DNA from 3 places in the Mesorhizobium sp. BR1-1-6 genome. Region 1 is predicted to be linked to each of the others. Evidence: predicted binding sites of a transcription regulator. Region 1 holds the regulator's gene; each other region holds the start of a gene.
The links. The regulator PhoB, encoded in region 1, activates phosphate uptake and scavenging genes when phosphate is short. The targets are predictions, from matches to a motif close to TGTCATNNANCTGTCAT.

Region 1 (9,787 bases):
AGCACCGACATCACCGAGGTCAAGGCGCGCGAGCGGGCGCTGGAAGAAAGCATGCGCGAGAACGAGGTGTTCCGCAGCCTGATCGACAACGTGCCGGTGTCGATCTACGCCAAGCGCTCCGATCTCAGGCAATTCTACGTCAACAAGGGCTGGTGCGATCTCACCGGCTTCAGCAAGCAGGACGCGATCGGCAAGACCGACATCGAAATTTTCGGGCCGGACGGCGAAGCCTTCGTCAATGGCGACCTCGCGGTGCTGCGCAGCGGCGAAACCCAGGAGGTCGAGGAGACGGTGATGCTCCCGGACGGCAGCGTGCGCTACCAGTTCGCCCGCAAGGGCGCGATGATCGCGTCCGACGGGTCGCTCTACCTGATCGGGTCGACCACCGACATCACCGAATTGAAGCTGCGCGAGGCGGAACTGCGCGAGGCGCGCCAACGCGCCATACTTGCCGATCGCGCCAAGTCGGAATTCCTCGCCAATATGAGCCATGAGATCCGCACTCCGATGAACGGCGTGCTGGGCATGGCCGAACTCCTGGCCAAATCCGATCTCGATCCGAAGCAGAAGACCTTCACCGACATCATCGTCAAATCGGGCAACGCGCTGCTCACCATCATCAACGATATCCTGGATTTCTCCAAGATCGATGCCGGCCAGTTGGTGCTCGATCCCGCCCCCTTCAATCTCGCCGAGGCGATCGAGGACGTGGCGACGCTGGTGTCGACGCGGGCCAAGGAAAAGGACCTCGAGCTCATCGTGCGCATCGAGCCTGGGCTCGAAAGCCTGTTCATCGGCGATGTCGGCCGCATCCGGCAGATCGTCACCAACCTGCTCGGCAATGCGGTGAAGTTCACCGAAGAAGGCCATGTGCTCGTCGACGTCACCGGCGAAAGTGTGCCGGACGGAACCAGGCTGACGATCTCGGTCACCGACACCGGGATCGGCATCCCTGAGGAAAAGCTGAAACAGGTGTTCGAGAAATTCAGCCAGGTCGACACCTCCTCGACGAGGCGGCATGAGGGCACTGGGCTCGGGCTCGCGATCACCTCGCGGTTGGTCGAATTGATGGGCGGCGACATCGGCGTGGAAAGCGCCGAAGGCAAGGGGTCGACCTTCTGGTTCACGGTCACGCTGCCCAGGGCCGGACAACAGAACGCGCAGCGCATCATGCCGGTGGACGTGACCGGCGCGCGGGTGCTGATCGTCGACGACAATGCCGTCAACCGCGCCATCCTGACCGAGCAGATGACGTCATGGACCTTCGATTCCTGCGCGGCCGAGAGCGGCGCCGAGGGACTGAAAGTGCTGATCGCGGCCGCCGCCTACGGCGTGCCGGTCGATTGCGTCGTGCTCGATTATCAGATGCCCGAGATGAGCGGCGCCGAGATGGCAGGTGTCGTGCGCAACACCGCCGGGCTTGCCGACACGCCGATCATCATGCTGACCTCCGTCGACCAGTCGCTGGCCAACACCAGTTACCGCGATCTCGGCATTGATGCCCAACTCATCAAGCCCGCACGCTCCTCGGTGCTTCTGGAAACGCTGGTCGCCACCATCCAGCGGCATCGCCACGCCACGGATGTCGCCCGGCCGCTTGCTGTCGAGGGAGGCGGCGGGAACAATCCGCAGTCACCGCCACCGGCGGCAGGGCAACGCGCGTTGCTGCAGCCGCCGCCGGTCAGGCCTCGGCTTGCCGCGACTGGCGGCGAGCAGCGGCTGGACATCCTCGTGGCCGAGGACAATGAGGTCAACCAGATGGTCTTCACCCAGATCCTCGGCGAGACCGGCTACGGTTTCGAGATCGTCGGCAATGGCCGCAAGGCGCTGGACGCTTTCGGCAGGCTCAATCCGTGCATGATCCTGATGGACGTCTCGATGCCGGAGATGAACGGGCTCGAGGCAACCGCCGCCATCCGCCGGCTGGAAGAGGAAACCGGCACGCATGTGCCGATCGTCGGGGTCACCGCGCATGCGCTCAAGGGCGATCGCGAACGCTGCCTGGACGCCGGCATGGATGACTATCTGCCCAAGCCGATCAGCCCCAGGGCCCTGCTCGAAAAGGTCGAGCGCTGGGTCGGCGCCGGTCGCCAGGCCCGGCGCAACGCGGGATAGACTTTGCGCCTTCGGCCGGATTGCGGCGAGAATCACCCGGGGCCGGCTGCAGCCCTTCGAGCAAGACTATGGTGCGATCGCACCATATCAAAGCCTGCGTCCAGCCGGGACAATGACGGCATCGAATTTCCGCTCTCTTCTAGTTACGGGCGGGAGCAGCGACCGCCAGTATGAAGCAGCGTCAATCTACCCCAACGGACCTGTTTTTGGCGATGGCCCGGCCAAGACATCCTCTGGCCTCGAGCAACGCGCTCCCGTCCGGCTTTTCTTCGATCAGCGATCCATGCCGAATCCGATGGCTGTTTGGGTGGCCGGATCGCGCAAGTCCCTGATTCCCGAAGGCAAACCGGCGCCATGCCGCAGCCGCTAATCGCCATCGCCTTTCCAAGCGCCGGCGACGCGTTACCGGGCTGACACGAAACTGTCATGCGACTGTTATAATCGAACGCTATTGGCCTCAGCGGGCGCTGGCAAGGAATGGCGCCGAGAGACCATCTTCCGAACAGGAGCAGGCCATATGAGACATTTCATCCGCTCGGCGGCCGTTGCGATCGCAATGGCTGCGGCGTCCACCCTCACCCTTTCCGCGGCAATGGCAGCTGACATCTCCGGTGCCGGCGCCACCTTCCCTTACCCGATCTATGCGAAGTGGGCCGATGCCTACAAGAAGGAGACCGGCATCGGTCTCAACTACCAGTCGATCGGCTCGGGCGGCGGCATCAAGCAGATCAAAGCCAAGACCGTCACCTTCGGCGCTTCCGATGCGCCGCTGAAGGGCGAGGATCTCGAATCCACCGGACTTGCACAGTTCCCGATGGTGATGGGCGGCATCGTTCCGGTCGTCAATCTCGAAGGCATCAAGCCGGGCGAACTGGTGCTCGACGGCCCGACGCTGGCCGATATCTTCGTCGGCAAGATCACCAACTGGAATGACGCGGCGATCGCCAAGCTCAATCCCGACGTCAAGCTTCCCGACCAGGCGATCGCCGTCGTGCATCGCTCCGACGGTTCGGGCACCACGTTCAACTTCAGCTACTACCTGGCCGACGTCAGCGCCGACTGGAAGTCGAAGGTCGGCGTCAACACCGCGCTCGAATGGCCGGTTGGCATCGGCGCCAAGGGCAATGAAGGCGTCGCCAACAACGTCTCGCAGACCGGTGGCTCGATCGGCTATGTCGAATACGCCTACGCCAAGCAGAACAAGTTGACCTATGCCGACATGATCAACAAGGACGGCAAGAAGGTCGAGCCGACGGCGGCGGCGTTCTCGGCGGCGGCGGCCAATGCCGACTGGAGCTCGCAGCCTGGTTACGGCGTCATCCTGGCCAACCAGCCGGGCGCCGAATCCTGGCCGATGACGTCGGCGACCTGGATCCTGGTCTACAAGAAGCCCGGCGACGTGGCGGCGACCGGTGAAGCGCTCAAGTTCTTCGCCTGGTCCTACGCCAAGGGCGACGACATGGCCGGGGCGCTGGACTACGTTCCGATCCCCGACGCGGTCGTCAAGAGCGTCGAGGACATGTGGGCCAAGGACATCGTCGGCGAAGACGGCAAGCCGCTCTATTCCGCCATGTAATCCCTGCTGAACGAGGAGGGCGCTTCACGGCGCCCTCCCTGTCTTCCTTGAAACGCGAGGGCCAGATGACCGCCGTCTCCGAAGCCATGCCATCGTCGGCCGCCATGCGGGCCAGGGAAGCGACGGTCCGACGCTTCGCGCTCACCGATACGATTTTCCGGACGGCGACACGCTTTTCCGCCATCCTCGTCCTGCTCATCCTCGGCGGCGTGGCGATTTCGCTGTTTGCCGGCTCGTGGGAAGCGCTGTCGAAATTCGGGTTCTCCTTCCTGACGACCGAATCGTGGAACCCGGTCACCGAGAATTTCGGAGCGCTGGCCCCGATCTACGGAACCATCGTCACCGCCGCCATCGCCATCCTGATCGCCGTTCCCATCGGCATCGGCATCGCCATCTTCCTTACCGAACTCTGCCCGCGGCCACTCCGGCGCCCCATCGGCATCGCCGTCGAGCTGCTTGCCGGCATACCCTCCATCATCTACGGCATCTGGGGCCTGTTCGTGTTCGCGCCGTTCCTGCAGACGACGGTGCAGCCCTTCATCATCAAGCTTTTCCACGACGTGCCGGGACTCTCCAGCCTGTTTGCCGGCCCGCCCTACGGCATCGGCCTTCTGACCTCGGCGCTGATCCTTGCCATCATGGTCCTGCCCTTCATCACCTCGATCACCAAGGATGTCTTCGACACGGTGCCGGCGGTGCTGAAGGAATCGGCCTACGGCATCGGCTGCACGACCTGGGAGGTCACGCGCCGCGTCGTCATCCCCTATACCCGCGTCGGCATCATGGGCGGCGTCATGCTCGGCCTCGGCCGCGCGCTCGGCGAAACCATGGCGGTAACCTTCGTCATCGGCAACGCCCACCGCATCAGCGCCTCGCTGTTCGCGCCCGGCACGACGATCTCGGCGACCATCGCCAACGAGTTCACCGAAGCCGACGGCGATCTCTATACGTCTTCGCTGGTGGCGCTCGGCCTGATCCTGTTCGTCATCACTTTCCTGATCCTTGCCCTTGCGCGCTACATGCTGCTGCGCATGGACAGCCGCACGGGAGCCTGACCGATGTCGACGGCCACATCGCTTCACAATCGACGCAAGCGCAGGAATGCCGTGATGATGACGCTATGCGTCGCGGCGGCGGGCATCGGCCTGGCCTGGCTGGCGCTGATCCTCGGCGCACTGCTCTATAAGGGCCTGTCGGGTGTTTCGCTCTCTGTGTTCACCGAAATGACACCGCCGCCCGGCGATGCCGGCGGCCTGCTCAATGCCATCTACGGCAGTATCATGATGACAGTCATCGCCGTCATCGTCGGCACGCCGATCGGTGTCCTCGCTGGGACCTACATGGCCGAATATGGCCGCTTCTCGCGCCTCACCACCGTCGTGCGCTTCATCAACGACATCCTGCTGTCGGCACCCTCGATCATCGTCGGCCTGTTCGTCTACGAGCTGCTGGTGCGGCCGATGGGACATTTCTCGGCGATTGCCGGTGCCGTCGCACTGGCCATCCTGGTCATCCCGGTCGTCGTTCGCACCACGGAGGACATGCTCAACCTGGTGCCGAACGCCCTGCGCGAGGCCGGCGCCGCGATCGGCGCGCCGCGCTGGGTGGTCATCCGCTCGGTCGCCTACCGTGCGGCGCTGTCGGGCATCGTCACCGGCATATTGCTGGCCATCGCCCGCATTTCCGGCGAGACGGCGCCGCTGCTCTTCACGGCACTCAACAACCAGTTCTGGTCGAGTAATCTCAATGCGCCGATGGCCAGCCTGCCCGTCACCATCTTCCAGTTCGCTCTCAGCCCCTACGAGGAATGGCAGCAGCTGGCGTGGACCGGCGCACTCATAATCACCCTTACGGTTCTCGGGCTGAGCATCTTCGCCCGCAGCCTTACCGGACGCAGAGAGGACAGATGAAACCGATGTTGTCCACCGAATTGAACACGCCCGAAGTCGCGGTCGAGAAAGCCAAGATCGAGGTCAAGAATCTCAATTTCTACTATGGCCAGTCGAAGGCGCTGAAGGATATCAGCCTGTCGCTGCCCGAGCGCAGCGTCACCGCCTTCATCGGGCCTTCGGGCTGCGGGAAGTCGACGCTGCTGCGCGTCTTCAACCGCATCTACGAGCTCTACCCGAGGCAGAGCGCCGAGGGCCAGGTGCTGCTCGACGGCCAGAATATCCTCGACCGCTCGCAGGACCTCAACCTGCTCAGGACCAAGATCGGCATGGTGTTCCAGAAGCCGACGCCGTTCCCGATGTCGATCTACGAGAACATCGCCTTCGGCGTCAGGCTCTATGAGAAGCTCAGCAAGGCGGAGATGGACGGCCGTGTCGAGCAGGCGCTGAAGCGCGCGGCACTGTGGAGCGAGGTCAAGGACAAGCTCAACGCCAGCGGCCTCAGCCTTTCGGGCGGCCAGCAGCAGCGCCTCTGCATCGCCCGCACGGTGGCGGTGAAGCCGGAGGTCATCCTGCTCGACGAGCCTGCCTCGGCGCTCGATCCGCTGTCGACCGCCAAGATCGAGGAGCTGATCGATGAGCTGCAGGCCGACTATACGATCGTCATCGTCACCCACAACATGCAGCAGGCGGCGCGCGTGTCGAAGCAGACCGCGTTCATGTATCTGGGCGAGTTGGTCGAGTTCGACCGCACCGAGAAGATCTTCACATCGCCCCGCGAGAAGCGCACGCAGGACTATATCACCGGCCGCTTCGGCTGATCCCAGGCATACGAGGACCAAGATCATGGCCGAACACACAGTCGCAGCCTTTGACGAAGATCTCGGACAGATCAGCAGGCTGATCCGCGACATGGGCGATCTCGCCTCATCGATGGTCGGCGGCGCCACCAAGGCGCTCCTGAATTCCGACAACGCGCTCGCCCAGCGCGTCGTCTCCGACGACGCCATCATGGACGCGCGCCAGCGCGAACTCGACGACCGCGCCATCACCCTGATCGCCAAGCGGCAGCCCATGGCGGACGATCTGCGCCATGTCGTCGGCTCGATCCGCATGGCGGGCGATCTCGAACGCATCGGCGATCTCGCCAAGAACATCGCCAAGCGCGTCGGCACCGTCGGCCTTGCCGCCACGCCGCGCGACCTGTCGCACTCCATCGACGCCATGGCGCAGCTTGTGCTGATCCAGGTGCAAGGCGTGATCGAGGAGTATGCGGCGCGCGATGCCGCGGCACTTGCGAAGCTGCGCGCCGACGATGAACGCATCGACGTCAAATACACGTCGGTCTTCCGCGAGCTGCTGACCTACATGATGGAGGATCCGCGCAACATCACCGCCTGCACGCATCTTTTGTTCTGCGCCAAGAATCTCGAGCGCATCGGCGATCACGTGACCAACATTGCCGAAAATGCCTATTATGTGCTGACCGGCACGCAATTGCCCGCCAATCGCCCGAAGCAGGACGAGACGGCGATGTCGGCGCCAGCGGCTTGACGGCAGGGGTGACCAGTCGATGATCGCGCCACGCATCATGGTGGTGGAGGACGAGGAGCCGCTGGGTGTGCTGCTCCGTTACAATCTGGAATCGGAGGGTTATCAGGTAGAGGTGGTGACGCGCGGCGACGAAGCCGAGATCCGCTTGCAGGAGAATGTCCCTGACCTTCTTGTGCTCGACTGGATGGTGCCGGCGGTGTCCGGCATCGAGCTCTGCCGCCGTCTCCGCATGCGGCCCGAGACTGAGCGGCTGCCGATCATCATGCTGACGGCGCGCGGCGAGGAAAGCGACCGGGTGCGCGGTCTCTCCACCGGCGCCGACGACTATCTGGTCAAGCCGTTCTCAACGCCGGAATTCATGGCACGCGTCAAGGCGCTGCTGCGCCGCGCCAAGCCCGAAGTTCTGTCCAGCGTGCTCAAGGTCGGCGACATCGTGCTCGACCGTGAATCGCACCGGGTCTACCGCAAGAAAAGCGAGATCCGGCTCGGGCCGACCGAGTTCCGCCTGCTCGAATTCATGATGCGACATCCCGGCCGCGTGTTCTCGCGCAGCCAACTGCTCGACAATGTCTGGGGCGAAACGATCTATATCGACGAGCGCACCGTGGACGTGCATGTCGGCCGGCTGCGCAAGGCGGTCAACAACGGCCGCATGCCTGACGTGATCCGCACCATTCGGGGCGCGGGGTACGCGATCCGCGAAGACTAGGGATATGTCACGCAACGTTCTCGCCTATGCCTGATTTCGCCTGTGCCCCCGGCGCGAAAATTTCCTGGTCGACGAAGGTTAGCGCGCGCATGGCGCAGCCCTCGCGGATCAGCGGCAGTTCGTTCGGCTCGGTGTCGAAGGAAATCGATTTCGAGTGCTGGCCGCCGGCGGTCTGGGCAATGGCCTCGCGCAGAGCCGGCTCGATCAGGTCGAAGGCGGCGGCGCTGACGCCGACCATGGCGACCGGCGCCGGATCGATCAGGGCGAACAGGCTGCCAAGGCCGTAACCCAGCGCCTCGCCGGCCTTGCGGTAGGCTTCGCGCTCCGGCCCGTCCTTTTCGCGCGCCGAGGCCGCCAGGGTGCGCATGTCGGCGTCGCTGACGTCGACGGGCTGGGTGTCCTCGCCAAGCTGCCTCGCGTTGCGCCAAATGGCATAGTTGCCGGCATAGGCCTCGACGCAGCCGCGCCGCCCGCAGCGGCAGAGCGCCCCGCCGGGGCGATGGATCATGTGGCCGAACTCGCCTCCGGATGAATGGGTGCCGGTGAACAGTTCACCCTTCAGCACCAAGCCCATGCCGATGCCGTGCGACAAAAGTATGGCGATGAAGTCGTCGCGGTAGCGCTGGGGATCGCGCCAGCGCAGCGCCACCGCCATCATGTTGCAATCGTTCTCCATGGTGGCGGGAATGCCGAACTCGGCCTCCAGTATGTCGGCGAAGGCGATGTCGGTCTGCGGCGTGATCGGCGACCACAGCATGGCGCGCGCATCCGTGTCGGTGATGCCCTGGATCGCCAGCGCGATACGGGCGATGCTGCCGACGTCGAGGTCGGGATCCTCGAACCGCCGCCTGACGATGGCCACGCATTCGCCGATCAGCGCCTCGCGCGACAGGGTCAGCGTGTCCAGCCGGCGCTGCTCCTCAGATATCACCTGGCCGGCATAGTCGATGACTGCGACGGAGAGGAAATTCAGCGACAGCACAACGGTCATCACCGCCGCGGCTTCAGGGTTGAGGCTGAGGCCGACCTGCGGCCGGCCGCGTTTCAGCGCACCGGCCTCGCTCGGCTTGCTCTGCGCCAGGATGCCTTCGCCAATCAGGTCGGAGGAGATCGCCGATATGGTGGAATGGCTGAGCCCGGTGGTCGCGGCAATCTCGGTGCGCGAGGGCTGCCCGGCACGGCGCACGGCCGCGATCACCATCGCCCGGTTGCGTCGGCGCAAATCATCGTGGCGGATTCCGACCGACATGTTTCTCGCATCCTCCCCGTCGCCGCGTTCTCTCCCCAGGATCCCGACGACCGTCAAATACTGGCAGAACCGGCCTTGGCTGTCATTATTTATTCCGGAGCTCGAAAAAAATTCACGAGGACATCAAAATACATCAGAATCGACGTTGACAGTGTTCCGACGATGGACCAGTGTTTTTTCGAGGCTCGAAAAAATAGAGCCTTTGTGCCGGCCTACGGGCCTGTTTGGTCGCGCCATACGCGGCGCAGGGAGGATTAAGATGAAGAGATTCACAGCCGCCATCCTGGCGGGTGTCGCCATGTCGCTGACGCTCGCGTCGGTCGCGCAGGCGAAGGACAAGGTCATCGGCGTTTCCTGGTCGAACTTCCAGGAAGAGCGCTGGAAGACCGACGAGGCCGCCATGAAGAAGGCGATCGAAGCCGCCGGCGACAAGTATATTTCCGCCGACGCCCAGTCCAATCCCGGCAAGCAGCTCACCGACGTCGAGAGCCTGATCTCCCAGGGCGCCAATTCGCTGATCATCCTGGCGCAGGACGCCTCCGCCATCGGCCCGGCGGTGCAGAAGGCGCTCGACGAAGGCATTCCGGTCGTCGGCTATGACCGCCTGATCGAGAACAAGGACGTCTTCTATCTCACCTTCGACAACAAGGAAGTCGGCCGCATGCAGGCCCGCGAAGTGTTCAAGGTGAAGCCGG
Region 2 (9,787 bases), 900 kb from region 1:
CGCCTGACCGAATTCGGCGAATGGTGCGCCGAGCAAGGCATGCCGCTTTCCTATCATCACCATATGGCGGCGGTGGTCGAGACCGAGGCGGAGCTCGACGCCTTCATGCGCCATTCCGGAGCGGGCATTCCGCTGCTGCTTGACGCTGGACATCTGGCCTTTGCCGGCGGCGATGTGCTGCGCGCCATCGACAATCACCACAAGCGCATCAGCCATGTGCATGTGAAGGATGTACGCATGGGCGTGATCGAGAAGCTCGACCGCACGAAGCAGTCCTTCCTCGATGCGGTGGCTCTCGGCGCCTTCACCGTGCCGGGCGACGGCTCGCTGGATTTCGGCGCCATCGTGCAGCGTTTCGCCGACCATGGCTATGAAGGCTGGTTCGTGGTCGAGGCCGAACAGGACCCGAAGAAGAACCCGCCGCTCAAGATGGCGCAGGTGGGCCACAAGGAGTTGATGCGGGTGATGACGGCGGCCGGCTACACGGTCGAGACCCAGGGCTTCCCCGATGTCTGATCGGGTTCTCGCCAGGCCGGGCTTGCTGTAGGTTGCCGCGATGAAAGATTCCGAGCACCCCTTCTTCCGGCCCCTATGGCGGCGTGTCGCCGTCGTCGCGGTCTGCGTCATCTGGTCGATCATCGAATTCGCGAGCGGCACGCCGTTCTGGGGCGTGATCGCCCTGGGCTTCGCCGGCTATGGCGTCTGGCAGTTTTTTTATCTCTATAAGCCGGCGGAAGAGAACAAGGCGCCCGCCGAAGTCGAACCGAAGGAGTAACCGGATGTCGAAGCTGCTGGTCAAAGCCGACAAGGGCCATGGCCGTGTCGCGCATGTCACCCCGCAAAGCGCCGGGTGGACCTATGTCGGGTTCGACCTGCATCGGCTGAAATCAGGGCAAACGGCTTCGGGAACAACGGACGATCGCGAAGTCTGCCTGGTGTTCGTCACCGGCAAGGGCACGGTCACGGCCGGCGGCAAGGATCTCGGCCTGCTCGGCCAGCGCATGTCGCCGTTCGAAGGCAAACCATGGTCTGTCTATGTGCCGCAGGGATCGATGTGGTCGGTGACGGCTGATAGCGGACTGGAACTGGCGGTCTGCTCGGCGCCGGGATTGAACGGCGGCCTGCCGGTTCGCGTCATCGGGCCTGACGACCTCGGCCAGGAGGTGCGCGGCAAGGGCACCAATACGCGCTACGTCACCAACATCCTGCCCGAGGGCAAGCCGGCCGATTCGCTGCTGGTGGTCGAGGTCATCACGCCCGGCGGCCATACGTCGAGCTACCCGCCGCACAAGCACGACCAGGACAATCTGCCCGACGAATCCTATCTCGAGGAAACCTATTATCACCGCCTCAACCCGCCGCAGGGCTTTGCTTTCCAGCGGGTCTATACCGACGCCGACAAGGACGGCTCCCGCGCGCTGGACGAGGCGATGGCGATCGAGGACGGCGACGTCGTGCTGGTGCCCAAGGGCTATCACCCCTGCGCGGCTTGCCATGGCTACGACCTCTACTATCTCAACGTCATGGCCGGCCCGAAGCGGACGTGGAAATTCCACAATGCGCCCGAGCACGAATGGCTGATGAAGGCCTGACCGTTGCGCGTTCACGGCTGAACCTGTTGGTCCAGATCAGAAAAATCGTCGGCTAAGGACCGGCGGGGTCGATTTGCCTTCGAAAACCCTTCAAAGCTTCGTCAATCCGTCATGGAAATCACCTATGGCAACGGGCTGACGAGGATCTTCGATGCGCTACGCCATCTACTTCACCCCCCAACAGGACGAAAAATTGGCGCGGATCGCCGCCAACTGGCTGGGCCGTGACCCGTTCGGCGCCGCGACGCGACCGGTGGAGGCGGTGGGCGATTTGTCGGCGGCGGAAGTCGCCTTCCACACCGCATCGGCACGGCGCTATGGTTTTCACGCAACGCTGAAAGCCCCTTTCCGGTTAGCGGCCAACGAAACCGAAGCCTCGTTGCGCGCAGCGCTCGACGCCTTTGCCGAGGCGACGCCCGTTGTAATGATCCCGCGTCTCGTCGTCAGCCAGATCGACGGTTTCTTCGCGCTGGTGCCGGAGGCGCCATTGCCTCCGCTCAATCGCTTCGCCGATGATGTGGTGCGCGATTTCGACCGCTTTCGCGCGCCGTTGACGGAGGCCGAGATCGAGCGGCGCAGCCCGGACTCGCTGAAGCCGGGCGAATTCCGCAATCTCTGCCAATGGGGCTATCCTTACGTCTTCGAGAGCTTCCGCTTTCACATGACGCTGTCCGGCAGGGCCGGGCCACAGGAAAGCCCTCGTCTTCGCCTGGCAATCGAGGGCCTGTTCGCCGAGGTGCTGCGCCAGCCGGTTCCGGTGGACGCGCTGACGTTGTTCATCGAGCCCGAACCCGGCGCCCCGTTCATGGTGCTTTCCCAGCACGCGCTGGGGCGCCGTCCGGCCAGAAAAACCGCCTGAAGCAACAAGCCGTAAAGGCCAGAAAAAACCAAGGACTGCCTGAAATGACCGCCGAGACCATTCTGAGCAACGCCCGCATCGTTCTTGCCGACGAGATCATCGACGGCTCGCTCGTGATGCGTGACGGTCTGATCGCCGACATATCCGCCGGCGCCGTCCGAGCCGGCGAGGACATGGCTGGCGACTTCATCATTCCGGGACTGGTCGAGCTTCACACCGATCATCTCGAAGGCCATTATGCGCCGCGGCCGAAGGTGCGGTGGAACCCGATCGCCGCCGTGCTCGCCCATGACGCGCAAGTGGCGACCGCCGGCATTACCACCGTGCTCGATGCCTTGCGTGTCGGCATGGACGAGGATGCCGATCTCAACGCCGCCGACATCCGCAAGCTCGCCGATGCGATCGAGGACAGCGTGCGGATGGATCGATTGCGGGCCGATCATTTCATCCATCTACGCTGCGAGGTCTCGGCGCCGGATTGCCTCAGGGCCTTCGCCAATTTCGAGACGGACGAACGGGTGAAGCTCGCCTCGCTGATGGACCATGCGCCAGGCCAGCGCCAGTTCGTCAACCTCGAAACCTATGCCTACTACTATCAACGCAAGCTGAAGCTGACCGATCGCGATTTCCAGAAATTCTGCGAGAAGCGGATGGGCGAATCGGCACGGAATTCGGGGGCGAACCGCGTCTTCATCGCCGCCGCCTGCCACGAGCGCGGCATCGTGCTCGCGAGCCATGACGATGCGACGACGGGCCATGTCGACGAAGCCATCGAGCAAGGCGTGCGCGTTGCCGAATTCCCAACCACCGAGGAAGCCGCCAGGGCTTCGAAGGATGCAGGGCTCGGCGTGCTGATGGGCGCGCCCAATGTCATGCGGGGCGCCTCGCATTCGGGCAACGTCTCGGCGCGCACGCTGGCCAGCGACGGCCTGCTCGACATATTGTCGTCCGACTACATCCCCTTCAGCCTGATCCAGTCCGCCTTCTTTCTCGGCGACGTCGTCGATAGCATTTCCCTGCCGCAGGCGGTGGCAATGGTGTCCAAGAACCCGGCCGAGGCCGTCGGTCTTTCCGATCGCGGCGTCATCGAAGAGGGCCGCCGGGCCGACCTGGTGCGCGTGCGCCTCGACGACCACGTTCCGGTGGTGCGCACGGTCTGGCGGCAGGGGCGGCGGGTCGCGTGATGGTGTCGGCGTTGATCGAGCGTGAACTGTCGGCCGAGGCGTTTCCGATACGCGACGGCGTCTTCGTTGCCGTGGTGGGCCCGAGCGGCGCCGGCAAGGATACGATCATCGGCCATGCCAAGGCGCTTTTCGCCGACGAGCCGCGGCTGGAGTTCGTGCGCCGCGTCATCACCAGACCGAGCGACACGGCAAGCGAGGATCACGACACGCTGGCGGATGCCGCCTTCATCGAAGCCGAAGCCGACGGCGCCTTCGCCGTCTCCTGGGAGGCGCACGGCCTGCGCTACGGCCTGCCGGCCGAGGTCGATTGGGCAGTGGCCAACGGCCATGTCGCTGTCGCCAACGTATCGCGCGCGATCATCCCTGCCTTGCGAAAGCGCTATGCCAATCTGGCCGTCGTCGAGATCACCGCTTCGCCCGATGTGCTGGCCGGGCGGCTGGCGATGCGTGGCCGCGAGTCGCGCGGGGAGGTTCTGGCACGCCTGGCGCGCAGCGCCCCTGTGACGCTCTCCGGACCCGGCGTCACCTCGATCGACAATAGCGGTTCGCGCGAAGCGGCAGGCGAGCGCTTTGCCGAGGTGCTGCGCAAGGCCATGGCGTTCTCCGACATGTCGGGGCTGATCGACTAAAGGTGTTGATGGTCAGGTGGCGCTCGCCTGACCTGAACATCGAAACACCTTCGTTTTATGCCGCGTGCCGGTCGTGATCGGCACGACGCGTGCCGGCCGACGGCGTTGCCGAAGGTTGTGTCGGCGCGTCCAGAACCGCGACGTGATGGCGGTACACCATTTCCCAGCCTTTCCAGCCGGTAAACAGCAGGATGCAGACAACGATCAATGAAAGCAGCACTCCCCATGGGCGAACTGCCGCTTCGGCGCCTTGGCTGTAGCGAAGATAGAAATTGATCAGCGCCAGAACGACGGCGGTCAAATTGCCGACCATATGGTACCAGGCGTCCGTCAGCGCGCGGATGCGCGGCTCGCTCAGGAAATCGATAAAGCCGGCAATCGCCGCCAGGAGAGCCATGACGATGGCTGCTCCAATCAGCCACATCGACGCGCGTGCCCAAAAGGCGTCGGCAGTCCCCCAGAACATCAAATCGGTGAGAAACGCGCCGACAAGGAACGCGACAGGAAAGGGAATGAGCATCGGATGGATGGGATGACCTCCCACCTTGGCGGTGCTTAGCGGATTCGCGGCCATGACAATGCCTCCGAATAGAAAAGCTTTGAACAACGCCCAGACAAGGGTTTCGTTCCAATCCGGATGGAAGCTCGCAAGACCGTTTTCGCGATGCCGCCCCCCTTTTGCACTCAAGTCACTTGGGGCCGCACAGATACGGCCGACAACAGATCGAGCGGAATTGCGGGGCGGGCGAGATAGAGCGGCGTTATCTTTCGACGGCCACGGCGGATGGTGGCTTTTTGCCCCTGACTATTCCGCCGCTGCGCCGGCGATGCTCTTGCGGCTGGCGTCGACCATGCGCCGCCGCGCGCGGAACACACCCCATTGCTGGTCGATCAGCACGCCGATGAGGATGACGCCACCCATCACCGCGAAGTTGAGCGAGGACGGGATGCCGAGCAGATTGACGAGGTTCTGCAGCTCCTGCAACAGCACGGTGCCGAGGATGACACCAATCAGCGAGCCCTCGCCGCCGCGCAGCGAGAAGCCGCCGAGCACGGCCGCGGCAATGGCGTAGAGCTCGTAGAACTGGCCGTGGCTGGCTGGCGAGATGGAGCGCGTGTACATGGCGAAATAGATCGCCGACAGCGCCGTCAGTACCCCGCAGATGACGTAGGCGGCCATGACGACACGCCCGGTGCGGATGCCGGAATATTTCGCCGCCTCCTCGTTCTTGCCGATGGCGTAGAGATAGCGGCCGAACACCGAGCGGTGCAGCACCACCCACATGACGATGGCGATGACGATCAGGGCGAAGAAGGAGTTCGGCACGCCCCAGGAGCGGCCGGCGGTCAAGAATTCGAGCTCCGGGAAATTCTGGCCGAAGGCGAAGCCGGCGGTGCCGTCGGCGGTGTAGAAGCGGGCGACGCCGCGATAGATCAAAAGGCCGCACAAGGTCACCACGAAGGGCTGCAATTTGAGCCGCGTGATCAGCCAGCCATGCGCCAGGCCGATGATGGCACCGAGCACCAGGATGAGCACGAAGGCCAGCGGCCATTCCATGCCGCGCACGGCGATGAAGTCGATGAAAAGCGTTCCCAGCAGCGCCACCAGCGAGCCGACCGACAATTCGATGCCGCCGGTGATGATGACGAAGGCCTGGCCGATCGACAGGATGCCGAACAGTCCGATCAGGTTCGAGGTGTTGGCGAGATTGATCGGCAGCAGGAAGCGCGGATTGATGATGGCGACGATGGCGCCGACCACCAGGATCAGGATCAGCAGGCCGAGATCTTTCTTGCTCATCATCTTCTCCCCAATGCCGGCCCGAGCGCTTCCGCGGCGCGGCGGCAGAATCATTTCGGCTGCTTGCCTACCGCCAGCAGCAGCACGTTTTCCTGGCTGAACTGGTCCTTGTCCAGAATGCCCGAGATCTGGCCCTCATGCATGACGGCGATGCGGTCGGACACGCCGATCACCTCCTCCATGTCGCTGGAGATCATCAGCACGGCGACGCCGGCGTCGGCCAGCGCACGCATCAGCCCGTAGATCTCCGCCTTGGCGCCGATGTCGATGCCGCGCGTCGGCTCATCGAGGATCATCACCTTGGGGTTCATCGCCAGCCATTTGGCCAGCACGACCTTCTGCTGGTTGCCGCCCGACAGCGTGCCGGTGCGCGTCTGAACCGAGGGCGCCTTGATGCCGAGATCTTTTTTCTGCTTCTCGGCGGTTGCCGTTTCGGCGCTGGTCGACACCAAGGAGCGCTTGGCATGCGCCGGCAGGTTGGGCAGCGAAATGTTCTGGGCGATCGAAAGGTCGAGCAGGATACCGGTCAGCTTGCGGTCCTCCGGCACCAGGAAGATGCCGTGCGCGACGGCATCGGCCGCCGAGCCCAGGGAGAGCGGCTTGCCGGCGAGCTCGAGCGTGCCGCCGAGGCTGCTTTCGATGCCGAAGAACACCCGCGCCAGCTCGGTGCGGCCGGAACCGACAAGGCCGGCAAGGCCGAGGATTTCACCGCGCCTGACGTCGAGATCTACCGGGCGGCCGGGATAGGTCGGGGTGCGGATGGCCTTGGCCGACAGGGCGACGGCGCCGGGGGCGCGGGCCGCCTCGGAAGCCTTCTCGCGCTCCTTCAGCATGCGGCCGATCATCAGCTTGACCATCTGGTCGTGGTTGATGTCGCGCTTGGGCAAGGTGCCGGCCAGCATGCCGTCGCGCAGCACGATGACGCGGTCGGCGACGCGCTCGACCTCGTGCAGGCGATGCGAAATGAAGATGACGCTGATGCCGTCCGCCTTCAGCGCCTTGATGACGTCGAGCAATTTGTCGGTCTCGGCGATCGGCAGGCTCGACGTCGGTTCGTCGAGGATGACCAGCCTTGCCTTGATCGACAGCGCCTTGGCGATCTCGACCATCTGTTGCTGGGCGAGCGACAGTTCGGCGACGGGCGTGTCGGCGGAGAAATTGGCGCCGACGCGCTTCAGGAGCGGCGCCACCATGGCGCGCAGCCTGGCGCGATCGACGAGCCTGAGCGGCCCGGCGCGCAGCGGTTCGCGGCCGAAGAAGATGTTGGCAGCGACGTCGAGATTCTCGAACAGGTTGAGTTCCTGGTGGACGAAGGCGATGCCGGAGCCAAGGCTGCCCTCGACGCTCAGGCCGTCATGGGCGGTGCCGTCGACGGTGACGGTGCCGCTGTCCGGCCGCGTCACGCCGCCGAGGATCTTCATCAAGGTGGATTTGCCGGCGCCGTTCTCGCCGACGAGACCGATGACCTCGCCCGGCCTGACCTCCATCGAGAAGCCATCGAGCGCTACGACGCCCGGATAGGTCTTGCGCACGTTCTCGAGGCTGAGGAACGCGGTGGTCGCGGCGATGGATGTGTCGGAATAATTCATCATGCCTGACAGCGTTGGCGGGCCGACCTCTTGGCAGACTGACTGGCCTCGAAGGGTTCGTCAATGCAAGAGCAGCCGGCTCAAGCGACGTTGAGCCGGCTGAACTGCCTTCGGTCTTAGTTTCCAGCCATCGCCTTCAGATTGGCGGCGTAGGCGTCGACGTCATCCTTGCCGATGATCTTGGTCGGGATGATGATGAGGCCGTCGGCCGGGATGCCCGACTTGTCGCCCTTGAGATAGGATGCCATCAGCTTCATGCCCTGATAGGCCCACTCGAAGGGCTGCTGCACGACGGTGGCGGCAATGGTGCCTTCCTTGACGCCGCCCAGGGTGATCGGATCGTCATCGAAGCCGACGACGGTGATCGAGCCGAGCTTGCCGGCATCGCGCAGCGCTTCATAGATGCGCGGCGTGTTGTAGGAGTAGAAGCCGACCATGCAGGTGACGTCGGGGCTGGCGACGAGCGCGTCCTCGACGTTCTTCTTGGCGCGGGCCTGGTCGATGTCGTCGCCGCGCACGTCGACGAGCTCGATCTTGGTGCCGGCCAGGCCATCCTTCATGCCCTGGATGCGCTCCTTGGCATTGTCGGCGCCGAGCAGGCCGACGAAGCCGAGGCACTTGCCGCCATCCGGCATCGCCTTCTTGGCGATTTCGGCCGCCTGCTTGCCGGCATCGACATTGGACGAGCCGATATAGGCGACGCGCTTGGTCTGCGGAGCGTCGCTGTCGGTGGTGAACAGCGCCGTTTCCGAGGCGATCTTGTTCAGCCCGTCGGTAGAGGTCTTGGGATCGACGGCCGAAACCATGATGCCCTTGACGCCGGCGGTGACCAGATCGTCCATCAGCCGCTGCTGGATGGCGACCGAGGACTGCTCGGGATATTTCAGCTCGAGATTGTAGTCGGGCAGTTCGCCCTGCGCCTTCTTGACGCCGGCTTCGGCCGCCTTCCAGAAGTCGGAAGCGCCGTTGACGACGAAGGCCAGCGTCGGCTTGTCGTCGGCGCGCGCGATCGTGCTCGCCGTCAGGCCAAGCAGCAGCGCCGCGGTGGCCACGGATGCATTGCGTATCAAGGATTTCATGTTCAACCTCCCGTTTTGGCCGGTCGTCGGACCGGCCGATCCTGCACTTGTCTGATTTGCCGTTCGCGGCTTGGACGCCCTCCTCCTCAAGGGTTCCCGGCACTGAAGATGGCGTCGTTCCAGCCACGGCGACGGACTTTAGAGACTCATCCCCCGTTCGTAAATAGTCCGATTTGTCTGACATATCACATGTCCGCGACAAGGCTTCGCGGGGTACTATCCGCTTGCCATCGGGCCATTCGCATGCACCGCGCCCCAGGGAAAACGGACGCGACGGACCGACGTTACAGCGCATTTTCGTATTAGTAAACGGTATTAGTTGCGTTCGATGGCGACCGCGCCGGCGGTGACGCCGTTGGCTTTGCCGAGAACGCAAGGGCTTGGCGCAAAAGGGATAATCGGCTCATATGCTGTGATTTTAAGCTGCCCGAGCCCCTTAGCCAGTAGACCGGTCGCCCGCTAATAGATATAAGTCGGCCGATATTTCTATAAACCGGCGCGGCCTTGATGGTCGCCGGGCAGGCCGGACAGGCCGGGGAACACGAACAGCATGAGCGAGACCACCGATATCGCGACGGCAAGGCGCCGCAAGGCGCCGGTGAAGCCCAAGGGCCGGGTCACCATGACCGACATTGCGCGCGCCGCCGGCTGCTCGCAGGCGACTGTTTCCTTCGTGCTCAACAATTCGCCTGGCATAAAACTGTCGCGACAGACGCGCGAGCGGGTGATCGAGGCGGCGCGGGCGCTGGGCTATAGTGCGCCGGCCTTTTCGGCGCTGAAGGCGCCGGCCGCCGCCTTCGACGGGCTGGACGGAGTGATCGGCTTCGCCGTCGACCAGCTCGCCACCAGCCCGGAAGCCGTCGTCGCCATCGAGGGCGCGCGCCAGGCCTCGTGGAACGCCGGCAACGTGCTTCTGGTGGCGCAGACCATGGGCGACGCCGTGATGGAGCCGCGCGCCATAGAGGCGCTGACCAGGCGGGGCATTTCGGCGCTGATCTACATGACCATCTTCACCCGCGAGATCACGGCGCCCGACTTCCTCTACAGCCTCGAC
Region 3 (9,787 bases), on a different contig from region 1:
CGATCGTCATCGCCAGGGCCGCCTATTCCGATTTCGACCGCTTCTATGAGGCGAACGGCCATTTCAATGCGCTGGCCGGCTGCAACACCTGGACGGCCGCCGCCTTGCGAACCGCCGGCCTGCGGACCGGTTGGTGGAACCCGCTGCCGGTCTCGCTTGGGTGGTCGTTGAAGCTGTATAATGGTAGGTAGCGCAGATAACGCCAACGCCTCGTTCGAGTTCTAGGCCCGCCACCCATAAAGCCAGTCCAAATCCGCGGCGAGCTTCTCCGGCGCCCGCATTTTCAGGAAAAGGTTGCGCGCCAACGCCACCGGACCCCAGGCATGCCAGGCAAGGCGGTTGAGGGCGCCGCGACGTGCCACTCTCACGACGCGCGGCCGGCGCAGGCCTTCCCAGATTTGAAGACTTCCGGCCAGGTCGGCAGGGGAGGCGGCCATGACGTCGGCAAGCGTGGCGGCATCCTCGATGGCCATCGCGGCGCCCTGTGCCGCGAACGGCGTCATGGCATGCGCCGCGTCGCCGACCAGCGCGATGCGGCCCGACCTTACCCATGGCTGCTTCTGATCGACCGTATGGATCGGCCAGGCCGCCCACGGGCCGGCCAACTCCGCAAGCCTTGCCAGCGCCGGCGCGGTGCCGCGCACGGCGCCGGCCAGAATTGCGGGATCGGCATGGCCGGACCAGCCTTCGGCGATACGCTCGCCCCTGGTGAAAGCGACGAGGTTGATGGCGCTGCCCTTGCTGACGGGATAGGCGACCATGTGAAAGCCGGGATGCAGGAAGGTGGTGACGCAGTCCGGCGCACCGATCTCTGCAAAAGCTTGCCCGGCAGGACTGTCTGCGCTGACGGTTGCCCGCCAGGCCAGTTCGCCCGAGAAGTGGCTTTTCGCAGGGCTGGTTCTTGCTGGGTCGGCAAGTCCGCGGACCGACGACCAGACGCCATCGGCGCCGACCAGAAGGAAACCTTCCGCCGCGACGGGCCTGCCACCCACATCGGCTGCCGCGGTGATGCCTGAACTGCTGATCGTGACGCTGTCAAGGCGCGCGCCGGTGGTGAGATGAACATCGGGCATGGCAGCCACGCGCGCCATCAGCGCGTTTTGCAGGTCCGCTCGATGCGCCACGAGGTAGGGCGCACCCCAGCGCGCCTCGCCGGCTCGTCCAAGAGGCACGCGCGCCAGTTCGCCCAAGGTTGCCGCATCCTTCAGCACCACGGCTTCCGGCCTGACGGCATTGGGAAGAAGTGCGTCGAGTACGCCGAGCTCACGCAGGATGCGTGTCGCGTTGGGCGAAAGCTGGATGCCGGCGCCCGCCGCTTCGAGGCGCTGCGCCTGTTCGAAGATACGCACGGTATAGCCGCGCTCGGCGAAAACCAGTGCCGCGGTCAGCCCGGCAATACCCGCCCCGGCGATGATGACTTGCCGGGACTGTGCGTCTGCCATTGGCCCGGCCCGCTGGAGGTCAGGCGGCCTGATCGATGTAGAGGCAGCCGGCCGGCAGCGTTTCCATCGCCGTCAGCTTCGGCGAATAGCGGTAGAGCGTCGAGCAGTAGGGGCAGACCTTCTCATTGTCGTCGCCCATGTCGAGAAACACATGCGGATGGTCGAAAGGCGGGTTGGCGCCGGTGCACATGAATTCCTTGACTCCGATATCGATCGCCGGATGGCCCGCATCGTTCTGGAAATGGGGAATGGAACCGCCTGCCATCGTCGTCTCCTTTAGCGCAGTCTGCTCAGCGTTTGGATCATAACCGGTCTGTTTGCAAGTTCGATGAAATGAAACTGTCGCAAAAGCCTGTCAGAGGATAAGTTAAGCCGGTTAACCGGCTGGAGCATCGCAGCCAGGCGCAACAGCCTGGGCGCCGCCCGAAAAAGCGGCGAAGCAACCAGACGTGGGAAGAGCAGGAACCATGAACGAACTGAAGCCGGTCCAGAGCGAGTTCATCAATGCGGAAGCGGCAAGCCCGGAAGGCAATCCGGATCGTTTCGTCAATCGCGAGTTCTCCTGGTTGCAGTTCAACCGCCGCGTGCTCGAGGAATCGCAGAACACAAACCATCCGCTGCTGGAGAGGGTACGTTTCCTGTCGATCTCCGCGGCCAATCTCGATGAGTTCTTCATGGTGCGCGTCGCCGGCCTGGCCGGCCAGGTTCGCGAAGGCATCGTGTTGAGAAGTCCGGACGGGCGTACCCCCGAACAGCAGCTCGAACAGCTGCTGCGCGAGGTCGAACGGTTGCAGGAAGACCAGCAGAAAAGCCTTTCGGCGCTGACCGTGCTGCTCAACAAGGAAGGCATCGAGAGCATCACCCGCGACGCGCTGACCAAGGACGAGAAGGCCTGGCTGGAGGAGCACTTCCAGGACCAGGTGTTTCCTGTTCTCACGCCATTGTCGATCGACCCGGCGCACCCGTTCCCGTTTATCCCCAATCTCGGCTTCTCGATGGCGCTGCAGCTTCGCCATCGCAAGAACGGCGAGGAGATGAGCGCGCTCTTGCGCCTGCCGGTGGCGCTGAAGCGTTTCATCCGCCTGCCGGACCGCAAGCACCATGTCCGCTTCATCCCGCTGGAAGAGGCGGTCGGCCTTTACATCGGCAAGTTGTTCCCGGGTTACGAGGTCAAGGGCTCCGGCACGTTCCGCATCATTCGCGACAGCGACATCGAGGTCGAGGAGGAATCGGAAGATCTCGTGCGCCTGTTCGAGACCGCGCTAAAGCGCCGCCGCCGCGGCTCCGTCATTCGCATCGAGTTCGACATGCTCATGCCGGCCGAACTGCGCGAATTCGTCGCCGGCGAACTCGGCGTTTCGTCGAGCCGCATCAGCGTCCTGACCGGCCCGCTGGCGCTCAGCCAGATTTCGGAGATCGTCGCCGTTGCCCGCGACGACCTCAAATTCACGCCCTACAATCCGCGTTTCCCCGAGCGCATCCGCGAGCATGGCGGCGATTGCTTCGCCGCTATCCGCGAGAAGGACATCATCGTCCACCACCCCTACGAATCCTTCGACGTGGTGGTGCAGTTCCTGCGCCAGGCGATGGCCGACCCGGAAGTGGTGGCGATCAAGCAGACGCTTTACCGAACCTCCAACGACAGCCCGATCGTGCGTGCGCTGGTCGACGCCGCCGAGGCCGGCAAGTCGGTGACGGCACTGGTCGAGCTCAAGGCTCGCTTCGACGAGGAGGCCAACATCCGCTGGGCGCGCGACCTCGAGCGCGCCGGCGTCCAGGTCGTGTTCGGCTTCCTCGAGCTCAAGACCCACGCCAAGATGTCGCTGGTGGTGCGGCGCGAGGACGGCAAGCTGCGCAATTATGTGCATCTGGGCACCGGCAATTACCATCCGGTGACCGCGCGCATCTACACCGACCTGTCCTTCTTCACCACCGATGCAACGATCGCACGCGATGTCGCCCAGCTTTTCAACTTCATCACCGGCTATGCCGAGCCGACCGCCGAAATGCGGCTGGCGATCTCGCCCTTCACGCTGAGGAACCGTATCCTGCAGCACATTTCCGATGAGGTCGCCCACGCACTCGAGGGACGGCCGGCACGCATCTGGATGAAGATGAACGCCCTTGTCGATCCGATCATCATCGACGCGCTCTACGACGCCAGCCGAGCGGGCGTCGAGATCGACCTCGTCGTGCGCGGCATATGCTGCCTGCGGCCGCAGGTGCCGGGCCTGTCGGAAAACATCAGGGTCAAGTCGATCGTCGGCCGTTTCCTCGAGCACAGCCGCATCTATTGCTTCGGCAATGGCCACGGCCTGCCGTCGGACGAGGCGGTGGTCTACATCTCCTCGGCCGACCTCATGCCGCGCAATCTCGACCGTCGCGTCGAGACCATGGTGCCGATCACCAACCCAACTGTGCATGAACAGGTGCTGGGCCAGATCATGCTCGGCAACATCATGGACAATCAGCAAAGTTTCGACGTATTGGCTGATGGAACCTCCCGGCGCGTCGTGCTCGAGGAGGGCGAGGAGCCGTTCAACGCACAGGAATATTTCATGACCAATCCGAGCCTGTCGGGACGGGGTGATGCGCTGAAATCGCATGCGCCGAAGCGGATCGCGCAATTCAAGCGCCGCAAGAAGAACGCCGCCGCCTGATGCTGTCCGATTCCCAGGGCCGGCTGCAGGATCGCCGACCGCTGTCCATCATCGACATCGGCTCGAATTCGATCCGCCTTGTCGTCTATGAGGGGCTGGCGCGCTCGCCGACCATGCTGTTCAACGAAAAGATGCTGGCGGGCCTCGGCCGCGGCATCGTGTCGACGGGAAAGCTCGACCCCGAGGGCGTGACACGGTCGATGGAGGAGTTCCGCCGTTTCCGCGCGCTCTCCGACCAGGCCGGTGCCGAGCACATGTACGTGCTGGCGACCGCGGCCGCCCGCGAGGCCGTCAACGGCCCCGATTTCATCCACCGCGCCGAAGACGTGCTCAAGACCGAGATCCGCGTGATCAGCGGCCGCGAGGAAGCCTACTATTCCGCGCTCGGCGTCATCTGCGGCTTTCATCCGGCCAATGGTATCGCGGGTGACCTCGGCGGCGGCAGCCTTGAACTGGTCGACGTCAATGGCGAAGCGATCGGCGACGGCATAACGTTGCCGCTGGGCGGCCTGCGCCTCCAGGATATGGCCAAGAACTCCCTCACGCAGGCAGCGAAAATCGTGCGCGACGAGCTGGGGCGGGCGAAGCTGCTGAAAGGCGGGCAAGGCAGGCCTTTCTATGCCGTCGGCGGCACCTGGCGAAATCTCGCCCGGCTGCACATGGAGATGACCAACTATCCGCTTGGCGTCATGCACCACTACGAGATCGGCGTCGAAAGTGCCGCCAATTTCCTGCGGCAAGTGGCCAAAGGCGAGATCGAGAAGATCAAAGGCATCGAGGGCGTTTCGAAGAACCGCCGCTCGCTGCTGCCTTACGGTGCCATCGTGCTGCAGGAGATCATGGCGGCGATGCAGCCGTCGAAGATCATCGTCTCGGCGCTCGGCGTGCGCGAAGGCTTCCTCTATTCCCTGCTCGACCAGGCCGAGCAGAAGGCCGATCCCCTGATCTCGGCATCGGAGGAACTCGCCCGGCTGCGCTCGCGCTCGGTCACCCATGCGCATGAACTCGTCGACTGGACGGCCAAGACCTTTGCCGCTTTCGGCATCGACGAGACCGAGGACGAGGCGCGCTACCGCCACGCCGCGGCATTGCTGGCCGACATCGGTTGGCGCGCGCATCCCGAATATCGCGGCAAGCAATCGCTCAATATCATCGCCCACGCCTCCTTTTTCGGCGTCGACCACCCTGGCCGCGCCTATCTGGCGATGGCCAACGCCTATCGGCACGACGGCATCTTCAACGAAGCCATCGCGCCCGAGATCAAGGCGCTCGCGACACCGCGCTATCTGGAGCGGGCGCGGGTGCTGGCGGCATCGATGCGCGTCGTCTACCTGCTGACCGCCTCGATGCCCGGCGTCATGCCGAGACTGAAATGGGAGCAGCGCGGCAATGGCGTGCTGGCGCTGGTCTTACCGGCATCTCTGGCAGATCTCTATGGCGAGCGGCCCGCCGGGCGCTTGGCGCAACTGGCGCGAATTACCGGCCGCCTCCTGGTACTGGCGGTCGAAGGCGGGCCGAGCGTTTCGGTGAAATAGGTACGGCCAACTCCATCGCGCCACTTGTTCAGCGGCTTCGCGTTTGAAGACCGGCTTCCCCCACTCCGTCTTGGCTTCGCCAAGCCACCTCTCCCCCGTCCGGAGGGAGAGGAGGGGCGCCAAGATTAGCGAACGCGAGCCCTTCCTCTACCCCGTCGATCGGGGAAGAGGTGTCGAGCGCAGCTCGACGGAGGGGGGTCGACTTGGCTCGGGCGTCGACTTGGCTCGGGCATCGAGAGTTCAACCCGGGGCATATGTCTGGTTGGTTCCGGGCCTGCCCTTGGATTTAGGCGATATCAAACCGCAGCCCGCCCGTCGACCGACCAGGCGCCGGCGCCGGCCATGGCGAGCGCCAGAAAGCCGCCCGATATCGCGATGTCCTTCATCAGCATCTGCTGGTGCAGGAAGGCAAGCGTCGCATCATCGGCGCCCTGGCCGTAATGGCCGATGAAGCCGGCAACGATGCAGAAGGCGGCCAAAAGCAGAGCCACGATCCGGGTCTGGAAGCCGATGAGTATCAGCAGGCCGGCGATCAGCTCGAACAGGCCCGTGCCCCACGCGGCGAGCCCCGGGAGCGGCAGGCCAAGGCCGGCGAAATAGCCCGATGTGCCGGCAATGTCGGCGAGCGCATGGAAGCCTGACGGTACGAACAGCGCGGCAAGCAGCAGCCGCGAAGCCATAAGCAGTGCGTTGCGAGGCATGGTCACCTCCGTTGTCGGTTGGCCGGCTTGGGCTTTACCCACCCGGACCGATCGATCCTACCACCAATGCCCCGGCAAATCCGGGCGCTAAATTGAGGCTTCTGCACTGACAACGAAACAGTGGCGCGGAAAATCCCGCGCCACTGCTGTCAAGACGGGGGAGGGAAGTTCAGCCGCGCTTGGCGTCGATCGAATAGGCGCCGGCGCCGGAGGAAGCCAGTACGAGGAAGCCGCCGGTGATCGCCAGGTTCTTCATGAAGTTGATCATCTGCATCTGGTCGGCCCAGCCGGTGTGGGCGACCAGGGCCGTGGCGACGGTGAAGATCGCCAGCACCCAGGCGGCAATCCGGGTCTGGAAGCCGACGAGAATGGCCAGACCACCGAGCAGTTCGATGAGGCCGACGACGATGGCTGTCACGGTCGGCAAGGGCAGGCCGAGGCCGCCGAAATAGGCCGCGGTGCCGGAAAGGGCGCTGAGCTTGCCGAAACCGGAAAGCAGGAAAATGACCGCAAGCAGGATGCGGCCGAGCAGGATCGTGACAGAACTGTTGGACGCGGTGCCGGCGCCGGCGAAGGAAGTGTTGGTGGACATGGTGGCTCTCCGAATGGGGTTGATCGCCCGTCAGATAGACCATGCTGACTGTTCACCAAAGCCGCCTGTCTGGCGACACATTGTTCACAGGACATACGTTTCCGTGAACCGGTGAAAAACGGAAATTCGTGCCGGTCGATGCGGTGGCGGGAGCATATTTTCCCGCCGAAAAAGTGCCTTCAGCCAGGATGGGTCATATCTTCCGGCCGCACGATCCGATCGTAATCGGCTTCGCTGACCAGCCCGGTGGCCAGCGCTTCCTCGCGCAGCGTGGTACCGTTCTTGTGCGCGGTCTTGGCGATCTTGGCAGCGTTGTCGTAGCCGATGGTGGGCGCAAGCGCCGTCACCAGCATCAGCGAGCGGTCGAGGGCCGCCTTGATGTTGTCTTCGCGCGCCTCGATGCCGACGACGCAATTGTCGGTGAAGGAGACCGAAGCGTCGGCGAGCAACTGCACCGACTGCAGGAAGTTGTAGGCCATCAGCGGGTTATAAACGTTGAGCTCGAAATGGCCCTGGCTGCCGGCGAAGGTGAGGGCTGCATTGTTACCGAACACCTGCACGCAGACCTGGGTCATCGCTTCGCACTGCGTCGGGTTGACCTTGCCCGGCATGATCGAGGAACCCGGCTCATTTTCCGGCAACGACAATTCGCCAAGGCCGGAACGCGGGCCGGAACCGAGGAAGCGGATGTCGTTGGCGATCTTGAACAGCGCTGCGGCAGCGGCGTTGATGGCGCCATGTGAGAACACCATGGAATCATGGGCTGCCAGCGCCTCGAACTTGTTCGGGGCAGTGACGAAGGCGATGCCGGTGATGGCGGCGATGCGGTCGGCCACCCGCTCGGCGAAGCCGACGGGCGCGTTGAGGCCGGTGCCGACGGCGGTGCCGCCCTGCGCCAGTTCCTGCAGGCCGGGCAACGTCAGCTCGATGCGCTTGATCGACGAAGCGACCTGCGCGGCGTAGCCCGAGAATTCCTGGCCCAGCGTAAGCGGGGTGGCGTCTTGCGTGTGGGTGCGGCCGATCTTGATGATATGGTTGAACTCTCTGCTCTTGGCGGCGAGCGCCTTGTGCAGGTGCTTCAGCGCCGGCAACAGGTCATGCACGATGCGTTCGGCGCAGGCGATGTGCATGGCGGTCGGGTAGGTGTCGTTCGACGACTGGCTCATATTCACGTGGTCGTTAGGGTGCACCGGCTTCTTGGAGCCCATGACGCCGCCCAGCATCTCGATCGCCCGGTTGGAGATCACCTCGTTGGCGTTCATGTTGGACTGCGTACCCGAGCCGGTCTGCCAGACCACCAGCGGGAAATGGTCGTCGAGCTTGCCGTCGATGACTTCTTGAGAGGCTTCGACGATCGCCTTGCCGATCGCCGGATCGAGCCGCTTCAGCTCCATATTGGCTTCCGCCGCCGCCCGCTTGACGATGCCGAGCGCGCGCACGACGGATGCCGGCTGCTTTTCCCAACCGATCTTGAAATTGCCGAGCGAACGCTGCGCCTGCGCGCCCCAATAACGGTCGGCGGCGACCTCGATGGGACCGAACGTATCGGTTTCGGTTCTGGTCTTGGCAGCGCTCACGGCAAGTCTCCGGTCTGTCGATTTGGGCAACGGCGTATCGCGTTGCACAAAACGCATCAAGCGGAGATTGCGGGCGATGAAGATGCAAATCGGTTGAAGACGGAGCCAATCTCCCCGCTCGTGGGGAGATGCCCGGCAGGGCGGCGGGAGCGCGAAGGAACGCTATCTGTCGTCATTCAGCTGCGTTCAGGTTAGAACAAGGGCGGAAGTGCAATCGAATGAGAGATCGGCGGGACAGCGCCCCCCTCTGGCCTGCCGGCCATCTCCCCCACGAGGGGGGAGATCGGCTGTCCACTCACTCCGCCGTATACCCGCCGTCCACCGCAAAGACGCCGCCCCGCCTCTGATCAGACGCCGCCTCCGCGCGGACTGGGAAATCAGCAACAAAGCCGCGAGCGCGATGTCGCCGACAGGCGCATGGTTTCGGTCGGTCTGGTCAGGTCATGTCGGACGGCGTGCGAGAAGGCTTGCCATGCAGGTGAGGCGGCAAGCGCGGTTTCATGCTGGGCCTGCGCTTCTTCGCCATCAAAACCCATCACACTGATGAAAACATTCTCACTCGCTCGCACCGGCAGGCGTGGAAAGCTGTTTTCCGCATGCTCCGTGACGAAAGCGGCGAGCAGCCGCGCACCGGGTGACGCCGTCATCGGCGCGACTTCGGCCTCGAAGCGGCTGGCGAACGCGGCCTCTGTGCCCGGCCGCAAATGATAAATCCGAATCACGACCATGCCTGACAGCGGCGTGCTTCTGCCTGGCTTTTCGTCTACGGCCAAGCTCGCGCGCAAGGCGCCAGAGAGATCGAAGCCAGCCCCGGTCCACGCAGGCTTGAGCAGCAGCACATCGTCGGAATCGATCATCGTGGCATTGGCTGAATTGCGGTGCGCTGCCCATACCGGACCGTCATAGAAGGCGCTCAGGGCGCCTTTGCGCACCTCCATGTCCTCGAAGCCGCGCAGCCAGACGAACATGTCGGGGCGATCGAGGTCCCGGAATTGGCCGATGATGGTCATCCCGGCCTCTTCCTGGCCTTCAATCAGCTTGCCGTCAAAGAGGTCGATAAGAGTATCGCGTTTGCCGGGTTTCAGCGTGTACTGGCGCAGTTCGACGACCGGGGAGGCGAGCACTGCCGTCTCCGATGTGGCACTCAGGGGCATGCTCATAAGCTCTCCAAAACAGGGTGATCATCCTGTTTTATAAAACAGACCGGTTGTCCTGTTTTGTCAATCTGCTACCTTCTTTTTCTTCCCTGCTTGAGGGAGAAGGTGGAGATTCCCGATGAC

Region 2: the regulator PhoB is predicted to act here: its motif matches at 1,689-1,705, upstream of LB545_RS04760 (DUF1045 domain-containing protein).
Region 3: the regulator PhoB is predicted to act here: its motif matches at 1,772-1,788, upstream of LB545_RS18670 (RNA degradosome polyphosphate kinase).

The regions. Positions count from the first base shown of each region.
Region 1 is NZ_JAIUHZ010000001.1:61,041-70,827, reverse strand. Features, by position in the region: gene LB545_RS00355 (PAS domain-containing protein) at 1-2,115, shown strand, start outside; gene pstS (phosphate ABC transporter substrate-binding protein PstS) at 2,633-3,691, shown strand; gene pstC (phosphate ABC transporter permease subunit PstC) at 3,757-4,746, shown strand; gene pstA (phosphate ABC transporter permease PstA) at 4,750-5,601, shown strand; gene pstB (phosphate ABC transporter ATP-binding protein PstB) at 5,598-6,401, shown strand; gene phoU (phosphate signaling complex protein PhoU) at 6,427-7,134, shown strand; gene phoB (phosphate regulon transcriptional regulator PhoB) at 7,154-7,843, shown strand; gene LB545_RS00320 (ROK family protein) at 7,851-9,092, opposite strand; gene xylF (D-xylose ABC transporter substrate-binding protein) at 9,352-9,787, shown strand, end outside.
Region 2 is NZ_JAIUHZ010000001.1:963,102-972,888, reverse strand. Features, by position in the region: gene iolE (myo-inosose-2 dehydratase) at 1-516, shown strand, start outside; gene LB545_RS04770 (DUF3329 domain-containing protein) at 557-775, shown strand; gene iolB (5-deoxy-glucuronate isomerase) at 780-1,592, shown strand; gene LB545_RS04760 (DUF1045 domain-containing protein) at 1,744-2,451, shown strand; gene LB545_RS04755 (alpha-D-ribose 1-methylphosphonate 5-triphosphate diphosphatase) at 2,496-3,635, shown strand; gene phnN (phosphonate metabolism protein/1,5-bisphosphokinase (PRPP-forming) PhnN) at 3,632-4,264, shown strand; gene LB545_RS04745 (DUF2231 domain-containing protein) at 4,320-4,838, opposite strand; gene LB545_RS04740 (ABC transporter permease) at 5,070-6,065, opposite strand; gene LB545_RS04735 (sugar ABC transporter ATP-binding protein) at 6,116-7,654, opposite strand; gene LB545_RS04730 (sugar-binding protein) at 7,771-8,733, opposite strand; gene LB545_RS04725 (LacI family DNA-binding transcriptional regulator) at 9,284-9,787, shown strand, end outside.
Region 3 is NZ_JAIUHZ010000009.1:79,983-89,769, forward strand. Features, by position in the region: gene LB545_RS18655 (TIGR02117 family protein) at 1-191, shown strand, start outside; gene LB545_RS18660 (FAD-dependent monooxygenase) at 222-1,442, opposite strand; gene LB545_RS18665 (zinc-finger domain-containing protein) at 1,462-1,707, opposite strand; gene LB545_RS18670 (RNA degradosome polyphosphate kinase) at 1,910-4,102, shown strand; gene ppx (exopolyphosphatase) at 4,102-5,637, shown strand; gene LB545_RS18680 (DoxX family protein) at 5,934-6,338, opposite strand; gene LB545_RS18685 (DoxX family protein) at 6,508-6,930, opposite strand; gene fumC (class II fumarate hydratase) at 7,110-8,507, opposite strand; gene LB545_RS18695 (NIPSNAP family protein) at 8,885-9,667, opposite strand; gene LB545_RS18700 (TetR/AcrR family transcriptional regulator) at 9,783-9,787, shown strand, end outside.